4 regions of the Virgibacillus salexigens genome follow, and region 3 is predicted to be linked to each of the others. Evidence: riboswitches for the same ligand, from Rfam matches in the RefSeq annotation. Region 3 holds a riboswitch; each other region holds the start of a gene.
The links. A riboswitch is a leader RNA that binds a small molecule or an ion and turns the genes downstream of it on or off. The one in region 3 is predicted to bind S-adenosylmethionine.
Positions count from the first base shown of each region.

Region 1: another riboswitch for S-adenosylmethionine. It lies ahead of BN990_RS06895 (methionine ABC transporter ATP-binding protein); the one in region 3 lies ahead of BN990_RS02350 (PLP-dependent aspartate aminotransferase family protein).
Region 2: another riboswitch for S-adenosylmethionine. It lies ahead of BN990_RS00450 (methionine ABC transporter ATP-binding protein); the one in region 3 lies ahead of BN990_RS02350 (PLP-dependent aspartate aminotransferase family protein).
Region 4: another riboswitch for S-adenosylmethionine. It lies ahead of BN990_RS17775 (sulfite exporter TauE/SafE family protein); the one in region 3 lies ahead of BN990_RS02350 (PLP-dependent aspartate aminotransferase family protein).

Region 1 covers NZ_CCDP010000001.1:1,525,190-1,528,358, reverse strand. The annotation lists gene BN990_RS06900 (methionine ABC transporter permease) at 1-491, opposite strand, end outside; gene BN990_RS06895 (methionine ABC transporter ATP-binding protein) at 481-1,512, opposite strand; SAM riboswitch class I at 1,620-1,729, opposite strand; gene BN990_RS06890 (thioredoxin family protein) at 1,800-2,114, opposite strand; gene BN990_RS06885 (toprim domain-containing protein) at 2,138-2,494, opposite strand; gene gcvH (glycine cleavage system protein GcvH) at 2,682-3,065, opposite strand; gene BN990_RS06875 (arsenate reductase family protein) at 3,145-3,169, opposite strand, start outside.
Region 2 covers NZ_CCDP010000001.1:89,050-92,218, forward strand. The annotation lists gene BN990_RS00440 (MetQ/NlpA family ABC transporter substrate-binding protein) at 1-140, opposite strand, end outside; gene BN990_RS00445 (methionine ABC transporter permease) at 161-811, opposite strand; gene BN990_RS00450 (methionine ABC transporter ATP-binding protein) at 801-1,832, opposite strand; SAM riboswitch class I at 1,896-1,999, opposite strand; SAM riboswitch class I at 2,138-2,243, opposite strand; gene BN990_RS00455 (NAD(P)/FAD-dependent oxidoreductase) at 2,443-3,169, shown strand, end outside.
Region 3 covers NZ_CCDP010000001.1:489,104-492,272, forward strand. The annotation lists gene BN990_RS02350 (PLP-dependent aspartate aminotransferase family protein) at 1-1,259, opposite strand, end outside; SAM riboswitch class I at 1,352-1,473, opposite strand; gene rarD (EamA family transporter RarD) at 1,551-2,456, opposite strand; gene BN990_RS02360 (HNH endonuclease signature motif containing protein) at 2,713-3,169, shown strand, end outside.
Region 4 covers NZ_CCDP010000002.1:983,932-987,100, reverse strand. The annotation lists gene BN990_RS17785 (hypothetical protein) at 56-511, shown strand; gene BN990_RS22095 (hypothetical protein) at 1,011-1,163, shown strand; SAM riboswitch class I at 1,459-1,565, shown strand; gene BN990_RS17775 (sulfite exporter TauE/SafE family protein) at 1,680-2,567, shown strand; gene BN990_RS17770 (DinB family protein) at 2,606-3,064, opposite strand.

The DNA.
Region 1 (3,169 bases), 1.0 Mb from region 3:
CCGATTAATGCAATTGCTGTTACCGTAATTCCCGAGATTAATGCTGGCATGGATTCTGGTAACAACACCTTAAAGATGATAGTACTTGTTTTGGCTCCCATTGCTTTGGCAGCTTCTACAACCCCTTTATCAACTTCACGTAAAGCAATTTCCACTAGCCTTGCATAGAATGGCGCAGAACCAATAATTAATGCCGGCAAAGCAGCCTTTGGCCCACGTATGGTACCCATTAAAAACTCTGTAAATGGAAATAACAATAAAATTAATATGATAAATGGAATCGCGCGAAAGATATTAACAAACGATGCTGTTGTAACGTTCAGTACTTTATTTTGCCACATACCGCCATTTCTAGTAAGGAATAATAATAAACCTAATAATATTCCAAATACGAAAGTTCCAATTAAAGCAATAATTGTCATATAAAATGTTTCATATGTTGCCGTCGTTAAGTCTTCTAATTTAAGATTTGGAAATAATTCAGTCAGCATCACGGACAACCTCCAATTCTACCGAGGTTTGTTCACGAATAAACGTAATCGCTTGGGTGACATCATCCTGATTACCACCCATTTGGATGAACAATGTGCCATAAGCCCCTGCCTGAGTTTGTGTGATTTTCCCCTGCAATATACTCACATCTACCTGATATGTTTTAATAATTTGGCTGATCAAAGCATCGTTGGTTGTTTCCCCAACAAAATGAAGCCTAATAATTTTCCCTTGCTCGTTGTTTTTAATTAATTGGTTAATATCATTATCTTCCTCGTCAGATCCCATTACCTGCTTCACAAATTTTTTGGTAACCGACTGCTGTGGATGCAAGAATACATCTAAGACATTTCCTTGTTCAACCACTTTCCCATTTTCCATCACTGCCACTTGATTGCATATTTTGCGAATGACATGCATCTCATGGGTAATTAAAATGATCGTTAGACCTAATTGTCGGTTAATATCCACTAATAAATCCAAAATCGCATTTGTTGTTTCTGGATCTAAAGCCGAAGTTGCTTCATCACATAATAGAACAGATGGTTTATTAGCTAATGCACGCGCAATTCCAACACGTTGTTTTTGGCCGCCGCTTAATTGTGAAGGATAGGACTGTTCTTTTCCTGAAAGCCCAACTAAATCAATTAATGAATGTACACGCTCTAAACGTTCTTCTTTCGATACACCTGCTATTTCTAATGGAAATGCAATATTCTCTTCCACCGTACGTGACCATAACAGATTAAAATGCTGAAAAATCATACCAATATCTTGTCTAGCTATTCTAAGATCCTTTTTATTCAATGCTGTCACGACTTGATCGTTAATAACTACTCGTCCATTCGTTGGTTCCTCTAAGCGATTGAGTAATCGAACGAAAGTACTTTTACCAGCACCGCTATAACCGATAACACCAAAGATATCTCCTTGATCAATCGAAAGGGTCAAATTATCGACGGCTGTTGTGTCTGTCTTGTTTGATGTAAAAATCTTACTCAAACCCTCTATCGATATCACATGTCTTCCTCCTTCATTTCAAACTATCTATTATTGTACCCTATAAAATAAATAAAAACGCCTTTCTGTAAGAGAACAGAAAGACGTTTGAAATTCGTCATTTCGTCCTCTCATCTGTCAAAGCTATGCTTCGCAGGAATTAGCACCTTTCGAATAAACTTCGTCGAAGGTTGCCGCGGTTTCATAGGGCCAGTCCCTCCACCGCTCAAGATAAGAGTAAAGAATCTATTTATTTTCGATAAACTAAATGTTAGCATGCCGTTATACCCATGTCAATGACTTTTCACTTATTTGTTTGCAAACATTTCAGGTTTGTAAGTTAGTAAAAAGTTATAGATGTTCGGAATATCTTTGAAAGCATAAACCTTTTCTATAATTTCACCATCTCTTTTTATACATAAACAAGGCACACTCTCAATTTGATGTTCTTGCATAAACTCTGGATGGAGGGATGCATTCATTTCATAAAAAATGTCTTCTTGATGCACCGACTCTATTTTTGAAAGCATCGTCCTTGCAAGATTACATGTTCCACAAAAAGGGGTAAAAATATAAAGCAGATAGTTATCCTGTTTCAGCTGATCATTCGTAATTAATTGCAAAATATCACCTTACTATATGAAATTTAAATCAAAAAGATCGGATTAACAGCGATCCGTTTGCTCACTAATGTTTGAGCAAGTATATTTTCAGGTGTTGTAGCTACTTCTCGGTATTCACTACTAATATAAATATGGTTAGCATGTGGTAATTCTCTAGCCAATTGTTTGCGTAACTTTATTCCAGATTCATCTTCATCCACTAGGATATAAACGTCTTTATAATCAAGTGCATAATCTTCTAAAAGTTGATCAAAACGTTCTACACCTAAAGTTCCATTTGTACAAATGATGGTTAGGTCTTCAGAAATCACCTTTTTAATCTGTTTCTTATCTGTCAATCCTTCTACAATGATTATTTTTTCTAATTCATCCGTTATCATCACATAGCACTCCTCAGAAAATCAAGCGACAGGTTTTCATATATTATATGATGAAAAACTGTTATTTAGTGATTGTTTTCATAATAAATGTACAAGTTCTGCTCTGAATAGAATCATTTTCTTCATTGTAAAAACAAGGCTGATTGCAATTGAATTGCATATCAGCCATTACTGTAACTAAATTTAATTAATCCTCGCTTATTATTTCTCCATAACCATCAGCAGATAATAATTCGTCTAACTCTGATTTTTGGCTTGGTTCTACTACTACCATCCAAGCTTTTTCGTAAGGTGACTCATTTACATATTCCGGGTTGTCCTCCAATTCTTCATTCACTTCGACAACCTTGCCACTAATGGGAGCATATAATTCTGAAACGGTTTTAACAGACTCTACACTTCCAAAGGGTTCATTGATCTCTAATTCATCACCTGGTTCAGGGAGTTCAACAAAAACAATATCTCCTAGTTCATCTTGGGCAAAATCCGTAATACCAATACGTACATTGCCATCCTCTTTTTTTACCCATTCATGTTCTTTTGTGTAAAATAATTCCTTTGGTAAGCTCAAAACAATCCCCTCCAATATATCATTCCACTTTCACTATACAAGTTTCCATGACATTTATCCAGCATTTCTTTTTAAATTTTTATAGCCAGTGATCTTGAAACAAT
Region 2 (3,169 bases), 400 kb from region 3:
TTTTTGGCTACATATTCCCAAATGGTTGTGTCGGATCCGCTTATCCCTACCTTTACTGTTGTAGCTGCATCACTACTAGAACAAGCAGTAATAACGATTGTTGATAGAATAAGTGCTAAAAACACAAATAATTTTTTCATGCTGTTCGCTCCTTTTTATCTTATCTTCTTCTTATTTTCTTAGAAATGAAATTACCGGTTGATTGCAGTCCTTGAACCATAACGACAAGAATACCAACTGTAATCAGCATCACCGTTGTATCAAAGCGTTGGTATCCATAGGTGATTGCTAGATCACCAAGACCACCACCGCCAACAGCTCCTGCCATCGCAGATGCGCCTACTAGCCCAATGGTTGCAATAGTGATACCTAATAATAAAGAACTTAACGCTTCTGGAATAAGGAAACGAATAATAATTTGCCACGGTGTTGCCCCCATTGCTTGAGCTGCTTCCATTACTCCTGGGTCAACTTCCAATAGAGAGTTTTCAATTAATCTAGCAATATAGGGACCTGCATACAAAATCATTGGGACAATTGCTGCCGCAGTACCAATTGATGTGCCAACCACTAATCTGGTAAACGGAATGACAGCGACCATAAGTATAATGAATGGAATTGATCGAAAGATGTTTATAAATGCGTTCAAAACCGTAAAAACCACTTTATTCTCCCATAAATGTCCTTTCCTTGTTACCACTAATAGAATTCCTAATATAAGTCCTATCACAAAGGAGAAAAGTAAAGAAATACCAACCATTAGGATTGTCTCCCATAATGCTGCTACAATTTGTTGGTTATCAACTAACATCTGCTAACACTTCCTTTATCGTGACATCTTGTTGGTGAATATGCATGATCACTCGGTTAATTTCCTTTTCGTCTCCATCAAATTTGACAATTAAATTGCCAAAAGGAATACCTTGTAACTCCGTAATACTCCCAAATAAAACATTCACTTCGACAGCATACTGCTTAGCTATTTGCGATAGTAACGGAGCGCCTGCTGAAGATCCAACGAATACAATACGGTATATCTGATGTCGTTCGTCTTGTGCTTTTACGAGTTGATAAACCGATTCCGGTATCTCATCATGCATCACGGAACGTACAAAATTTTTGGCTATCTCTGTTCGAGGTTGGGAAAATACGTCAAATACAGAACCAGCTTCCACCACTTTTCCACTATCCAAAACGGCCACTTTATCGCAAATTTCCCTAATTACACCCATTTCATGAGTAATGATTAAAATCGTTAAATTATATTCTTCATTTACTTTCTTTAATAATTGCAATATCGACTTGGTTGTTTCTGGATCGAGTGCTGACGTTGCTTCATCACATAACAACACCTTTGGCTTTGTGGCTAATGCACGTGCAATTCCAACACGCTGTTTTTGCCCTCCTGATAACTGATCAGGATAACTATTTGCCTTATCCGCTAGTCCTACAAATGCCAATAAATCGTCAACTCGCTTTTTCACTTCATTTTTTGGGATATTAGCTAATAATAAAGGCATAGCCACATTGGTATACACCGTTTTCGAGTTTAATAGATTGAAATGTTGAAATATCATTCCAATGCTTCGTTTTGCTTCCCTTAATTCCTTTGCTGAAAGGTTGAGTATGTCCTGACCATCTACGATTACTTTCCCAGAAGTTGGTCGCTCCAATAGGTTTACACAGCGGATGAGAGAACTTTTTCCTGCGCCACTAAAACCAATCACACCATATATTTCTCCCTTTTCAATTTGTAAATTCACCTGATCCAATGCTTTTACTTGCTGTTCTTTGCCGTTATATATTTTTGTTACTTGATCAAACGTAATCATGCTGTCACTCCCCTTCTAAATAAAAAAGCCTCTTCATCAAAGAAGAGGCTATCCATTACCCTCTTCTTATCTTTCAAGCATCATTCGCTTGCTGGATTTGGCACAGTACTTAATCGTCCGCTGCCGAGGTTTCTTAGGGCCAGTCCCTCCACCTCTCTGGATAAGAAGTATTAAAATTTTATGAACATGTAAACATTTTGTGTTCACGATCGATCATACAATCCTTGATGAATCGGTTTTAAAGGTGTTTACAAAAGAAAAATCCCTCCTTTTAATCAAGAAGAGATTCCATATGTGGCGCTCTCTTCTTATTTTCCAAGCACAGTAGCTTGTTGGATTTGGCACAGTACTTTTAACAGTCCGCTGCCGAGGTTTCTTAGGGCCAATTCCCTCCACCTCTCTGAATAAGAAGTATTCGTTAATATAATTATGATGATTATTAGATTACTACGCTTCTTTCATTCTGTCAATCACTATTTTGAAAAAATTTTAAAATTTTCCGCTTTCCTTTATGTAATTTTACCTATCGTTTATTGCGTTCCTCTAAAATTTCTGTATAATAAAATTAGTGATAATGATTCTCATTATCATAAATGGAGGAGGTACTTATATGCGAAATTCAGATATAACAGATGTAACGATCGTTGGTGGCGGACCAGCAGGATTATATGCATCTTTTTATAGCGGCATGCGGGACTTATCCACTCGCATCATAGAATATCAACCGAAACTAGGTGGTAAAGTACATGTATATCCTGAAAAAATGATCTGGGATGTTGGCGGATTAACCCCAGTAACTGGAGCAACATTAATTGATCAAATGGCGGAACAAGCTGTGACTTTTGATCCAGAAATCGTTCTAAATGAGAAAGTCACAAAAATCGAAAAGAATGAAGATCAGTTATTTGTCCTTACGTCTAACTCTGGGAATCAATATGTAAGTAGAACCGTTATCCTCGCTGTTGGTGGTGGTATTTTAAATCCGATTAAAATCGATATTGAAGGAGCAGATCGATTTGAAGTAACCAATCTCCACTATACGGTACAAAGCCTTGAACATTTTAAAGGAAAGAACATTATTATTTCTGGTGGAGGCAATTCTGCAATTGATTGGGCAAATGAATTTGAGCCTATTGCTAATCAAGTACATATTGTACATCGCAAAAATGAATTTAAAGGTCATGAGGCCCAAATTCAGCAATTAATGAATTCATCCGTCCATGTTCATCTCAATTCAACGATAGAGAAGTTGCATGCAAATCAAGAAGGAAATCTAATTGACGCGGTAAGTATTCATAACCATGAAATCAACGAGTCAATAAGATTAGAAACAGATG
Region 3 (3,169 bases):
TGATCTAAAGTAGCGAGTAAATCATGAATCGACTCTAAACCAATGGATAATCGGATCGTCTCTTCTGTGACACCACTATCCTTTAATTCTTCAGCAGTTAACTGTTGATGGGTAGTTGATGCAGGGTGGATTATTAATGATTTTGCATCCCCTACATTAGCTACATGAGACCACAATTCAATGGAATCAATCAGTTTTCTTCCAGCTTCCCGCCCACCTTTGATACCAAAGGTAATAATTGATCCGGCTCCCTCGCTAAAATATTTTTTCGTCAATCTATAGGAAGGGTGTTTTTCTAATCCCGGATAATTTACCCATTCAATGGAAGGGTGGTCTTCTAAAAAAGCTGCAATCTCTTTCGCATTCTTATTGTGCTGACTAATCCGCAAATGTAATGTTTCTAATCCTTGTAGCAATAAAAATGCGTTCTGCGGACTAATGCACGCCCCTATATCGCGTAGTAATTGCACTCTTAACTTGGTTGCGAATGCAGCGGGACCAACATCAACAAACTTAAGTCCATTGTAGCTTTCATCTGGTTCGATGAAACCAGGGAATTTTGAGTTATTCCAATTAAACCTCCCGCCATCAACAACTACACCACCAATTGCGGTTCCGTGACCTCCAATCCACTTCGTTGCAGAGTGAACTACAATATCTGCACCCCAAGCTAAGGGTTTAGCAATATATGGTGCAAACGTATTATCAATGATTAATGGAATATCATTTGCATGTGCAATTCCGGCCACTTCTTCTATATCAAACACCTGTAAGCTTGGATTGGTAATGATTTCTCCAAATACAGCCTTTGTCCTTTCTGTAATGGCAGCTTCAACTTCAGATTTATTTGTGCCATCAACAAATTTTACGGTTATGCCATATCGAGGAAGCGTATTTGCAAATAAGTTATAGGTCCCTCCATAAAGATTACTATCTGCTACAATTTCGTCACCTGCACTAGCAACATTAAGTATTGCAAAGGTAATGGCTGCCATCCCGGAAGCAGTGGCTACAGCTGCGACACCATCTTCAAGTGCTGCAATTCGCTGTTCGAATGCATCTACAGTGGGGTTTCCTATTCGTGTATAGATGTTACCAGGTTCTGTTAAACCAAACAGGTTTTGCGCATGTTCGGTATCTCGGAACACATAAGAAGTTGTTTGATAGATTGGTACTGCTCTAGAACCAGTGCTAGGGTCAGGCACCTGCCCGCCATGCAATAATATTGTTTCTGGATTTTGTTGATTAAATTTTACCATGTAATAATCCTCCTTGAAATTTGGGTCTGGAGGAAGAGGAAGAATGAAAAAGCCCTCTTCTTAAGAAGAGGGCTTGGGTTTATCCGTTCCTCCTCTTATCTTCCAGATCACAGATTTGATCTGTAGGATTTAGCACCGAAAGAGTAATCTTTTGAATCACTTCCAGGTTGCCGGGCTTCACAGGGCCTATTCCCTCCACCACTCTTGATAAGAGATGTTTTATTAGTAAATTACTGAATATTATATAAGCATTCGCTTCTACTTGTCAACTCGTTTTGAGAAATTTCTATCTTAGATTTTCGCATTTCTTCTAATCGGTCGTTGATAACTAGCCAACATAAAGTTGATTAAAGCAATCCAGATAAATAAGAAAGCAATCAGATGTGCGGAAGTAAATGTTTCATTATATAAAAATACACCTAAAAATAACATAAGCGTTGGTGCAATATACTGCAAAAAGCCAACCATTGCTAGGGATATTCGTTTCGCACCATTAGCAAAAAGTAATAAAGGTACAGCAGTCATAATTCCTGCACCCATTAATAATAGATTCGTAGTTGAAAGGAATGAAACAAATTGAAAAGTGTTATTCGGAAGTAACACCAAATATAAAACAGCAATTGGTACGATAAGCATTGTTTCTATCGTTAACCCAATCATGGGACCAATATCCACCTTTTTTTTGAGCAACCCATAGAGTCCAAAACTAACTGCAAGTAACAATGATACCCAAGGGAATACTCCATAGCTAAATGTTAAATAAATGACTCCTATAGCTGCTAGTATAATAGAGAGAACCTGACGTGAACTGAAAGATTCCTTTAACACAATAATACCAAGTAAAATACTAATAAGCGGATTAATATAATATCCTAAGCTAGCTTGAACAACATGATTGCTATTTACAGCCCAAATAAATGTAAGCCAATTAATGCTAATAACAATAGTCGCTAAAGATATTCCGAATAATTTCTTTTTATTGTGTAGCAATTGTTTCCACTCATGAATAAAGTCCGGCCATCGTCTCATAAATAAAACGATTAAAAACATAAAAATAAATGACCATAGAATGCGATGAGCCAACGTTTCTCCTGGAGATACATCGTCCAAGAGTTTCCAGTAAATCGGCAAGAACCCCCAGAGGATGTAGGCTCCAGCAGTATAAATCATCCCAGACTTATCCTGTTTTGTATTCATATGTTCCCTTCTTTCCAAGAATGTTATCTATATAGTAAGCAAGTTTAGAATTACTTATGGAAAAAAGCAATAACAATGCTCTCGCGAAGATTTTTACTGTAGCAATAGTTGGAAATATCTATTACTTCATTCTCACTACCATAGGAGCATTTATCTGTTACAAAATAACAAAAAATTACAAATTTCCTATTTATTTCTGAAAATTCAAGTGATAAGATAAATATATGCCGGCAAACAATATTGTAGGAGGTAAAAAATGAAACGAAAATTGTCTATTTCGATTTTCGCATTTGTACTGTTGCTTACTCCTTTGCATATTGAAAATGTATTAGCCGCTGAAGAGGTTGTCAAACCATCTAACGAATTGAATGGAAAAGTAACAGAAGCAATAAAAGATGTAACTGCAGAAGGAAAAGAAGGAAAAGTCGAAATTAATGGAATGACTGTTCATATTGATCAGGACTATATTCAGGTTGATAGGGATAAGAAATCTGTTACTCTTCATGAAGAGAAGCCGATAACGAATCAACGAATTCGTTTAGAAGGAGCAACTATCGCGCATGGTATCGTATTCATCCCTCCAGAGCGCCAAAATAACAGTTACCCAGGACAAGGTCATGTACAAACATTTTTAATGTTAACAGATACGGATGGGCCAATTGGTCCTTTGAGTATCGAAGGGGATATAGATGTTAATACTTCGAATAATAAAA
Region 4 (3,169 bases), on a different contig from region 3:
ATTGCCGTTATGAGACTTGGAGATAATCAGGGTCAGTATAGAAAGGGAGGATAAGATGGATGAAACAGAATGGGATATACAAGAAGTTAAGCGTTTAAAAAAGAAGCAGTTAATCCAATACAATTTTGGGATGCTGTTTTTATTCCTTCTGTTTGCTTATTATGTAAAGACAGGTGGAACGTTTTTAGCTTTTTTAATTCTTTGTTGCGTGTTTTTTTGGATTATGGCAGCGCATACATTATATACCCTTAAGACAGGAAAGATGATTGGTACAAAGACAAACAGGCTTGTCCAGGCTTTTGACAGGGATCACAGGGGAGAGAGGCGCTGGAAGCGAAAAACAATGACAGAGGCTGTCATCATCAGTATGATTAGCGTTATTTTTACGGTGCTTTTGTTTATGATCAACTTTGACTCAGTAAAATTAGATTTTCCTTCTGATACTTTCCCGTTAATCGGGGGTTGGTTAGGATTTAATATAGGAGAAATCGTCAGAATGAATAATTTATAATAAACACTTTGATATTTTACAGTTACCTACATATAATTCTATCAATCAATTATTCATAAGAAAGGCTAATGCCATTTATTATAAAGTGTATCAAGATTATCAAAGGAGAAAGGGTGTTATTAATGAGAACCCCAAGTAGATATTCAGTGTTGATTGCTTTATTAATATTGATTGGCATCACATCGTTTGTAGTTTTATGGAATATGATTCCTGCCAAAGGTATAGCCTTTATCTTACTGGTAATTGTATCAGTAGTTACTACTCTTTCGTTAATTGGAACAATACTTTCTGCAACAGAAATCTACAAGGCAAAGGATCTGAAACACAGAATAATAAATATAACTTGCTTAGTAGTATCACTCACAACTTTTTTGATACCTATCACCTTTAATTTGCTCCCTAACTTAAAGATGTAAGTTTATGAATGGAGTATTCATCAAACGGGTACTTATCCTGAATAAGAACTTGGTCCATCGACCAGCATAAAGGGGCTATGAATATGTTGAGTTATTATAGTAATCTTTCTTCAGGGGTATGCGATATAGATAAATACATTGGTCTTTCATTTGATGATGTGGAATTTTATAGTGACAGATTAGCTTCCTGTAAGGGGGAAATTCGTGAGCCGGGAGTTGGGACGGGTCGAGTGTAATCGGAATTTTATTTTACGGCCTACTTGTTGCTTTTAGAGGTGTTATATTATCTCTTCGATATAATGGTCATTTTATTGAAGAAAGAAGGGGAATAGAAGGGGATGTTTCTATATAATGCATGTTGCGATTTAAGAGGGATTTTAATATCGATACCTTACGTCAACTAGCTTTCTTCATAGCTATCACTGATGTAAGCAATGTATGCGAACCTATTTAAAAATTCTGCAAAAGCTATTGACAAAGCTGGGAAGCTCCTATAAAGTGATTATTAAATTAAAATGATATACAATTATTTCCTTATAAAGAGTCGGGGGAGGAATCTGGTCTTTTGATCCCGCAGCAACCTCATGTTAGAGATGAAGGTGCTAAGTCCAGCAGACAAATTGTCTGAAAGATGAGGGTAAATGATCATACCTAAGCCCTTGTCCTTTGAAGGATAAGGGCTTAAAATTTTTTTAATTATAAACCATACTATATTGATCGGAATACTTTAATTAAAAGGAGTGTGTTGCAGCTTGAGAAAATTAATCATATTCTCACTCGTTGGTTTTTTTGCCCAATTAATTGATGGATCGTTAGGAATGGCATTCGGTTTAACATCCTCGTCTTTACTACTAGCATATGGAGTAGCCCCTGCAATCGCATCAGCTTCCATTCATATGGCGGAGATTGCTACTACAGCGGCATCGGGGATTTCCCATTATAAATTTGGCAATGTCGATAAAGGAATTGTATTTCGCTTGATGATTCCTGGAATGATAAGTGCGTTTTGTGGGGCAGCTTTTTTAAGTAGTATACCTGGAGATTTGATTAAGCCTTATATTTCTGGCTTCTTGCTTCTCTTAGGGATATATATCCTCTTCCGTTTTTTAATAATAAAGACAGATACGGGATCGAATGGGAAGCATCGGCAATTGAAGCATCGTTTTTTATATCCTCTTGCTATGATTGCGGGTTTTTTTGATTCCGTAGGTGGTGGTGGCTGGGGGCCAATAAATACCCCTGTGCTCCTTTCCCGAAAAGGAGCAGTGCCTCGTAAGGTAATTGGTACGGTGGATACAAGCGAATTTGGTATTACTATTTCTGCTACGTTAGGCTTTGTAATGTTTTTAGGATGGGAGCAGATTAATTGGATTTGGGTGTTAGCGTTTGTCATTGGTGGCGTATTTGCAGCACCACTTGCTGCTTGGCTTGTTCGGAAAATCCCATCCTTTATCCTTGGCGTATTAGTAGGAGGTTTTATTATTCTAACAAATGCCAATACGATATTAACAGAGATAGCTGTTGCTTCTAATATAACTACAATTATTTATGCAATAATGATTATCGGTTGGATTATTTCGATTGTTACGGTGGTTCGAAGAAATAGCAAATCAGCCAATCAATTCCAAAATGCGGGATAGCAACCAAGATACCCACCGAGTAGGTTTTGGCGGGTATCTTAGTTTATTCCTCTTCCATCATTCCATAAGTGAAACTGTTTTCTAATGTGAACAATTTGTCCAATATGGTATGCGTTATGCATGGTTATATGCGCAATGGTTTCTTCCCAGTCATGGAGGTGTATCGATTCTTTCACTACGCTTTCCCATTCGGAGTATAGGCTGTCGATTTTTAAAAGCGCTGCATCCCAGGAATGATTTTCATTATTATGAAATGTTTCCTTGATTGTTTGTAATGGATGATCCTTGTCCTCCATTTGTTTAAAGCGGTTTAGATGTTTCTCGTTGTAGTAAATTAAATGATTGATAATCTCCCGAATACTATTGGTTTCATCCATGCTTATCTTGGAAGCATCTTCTTCTGTCAGGTCCTTCACTGCAGTTTGGAAGGACACAAACCAGCCATCCGTATCATGGACAGCCTTCAGCTGTAATAATAGTAATTCCTTTGGAGTCATTAAACGTACCTCCTTTTTTAGTATCATAACACATATTTGGAAGTTATCGGAAGATTTCAGCAATAGAAGTAGAATGATAAAGGCAAAGGAGGGGAGAGGAAGCAA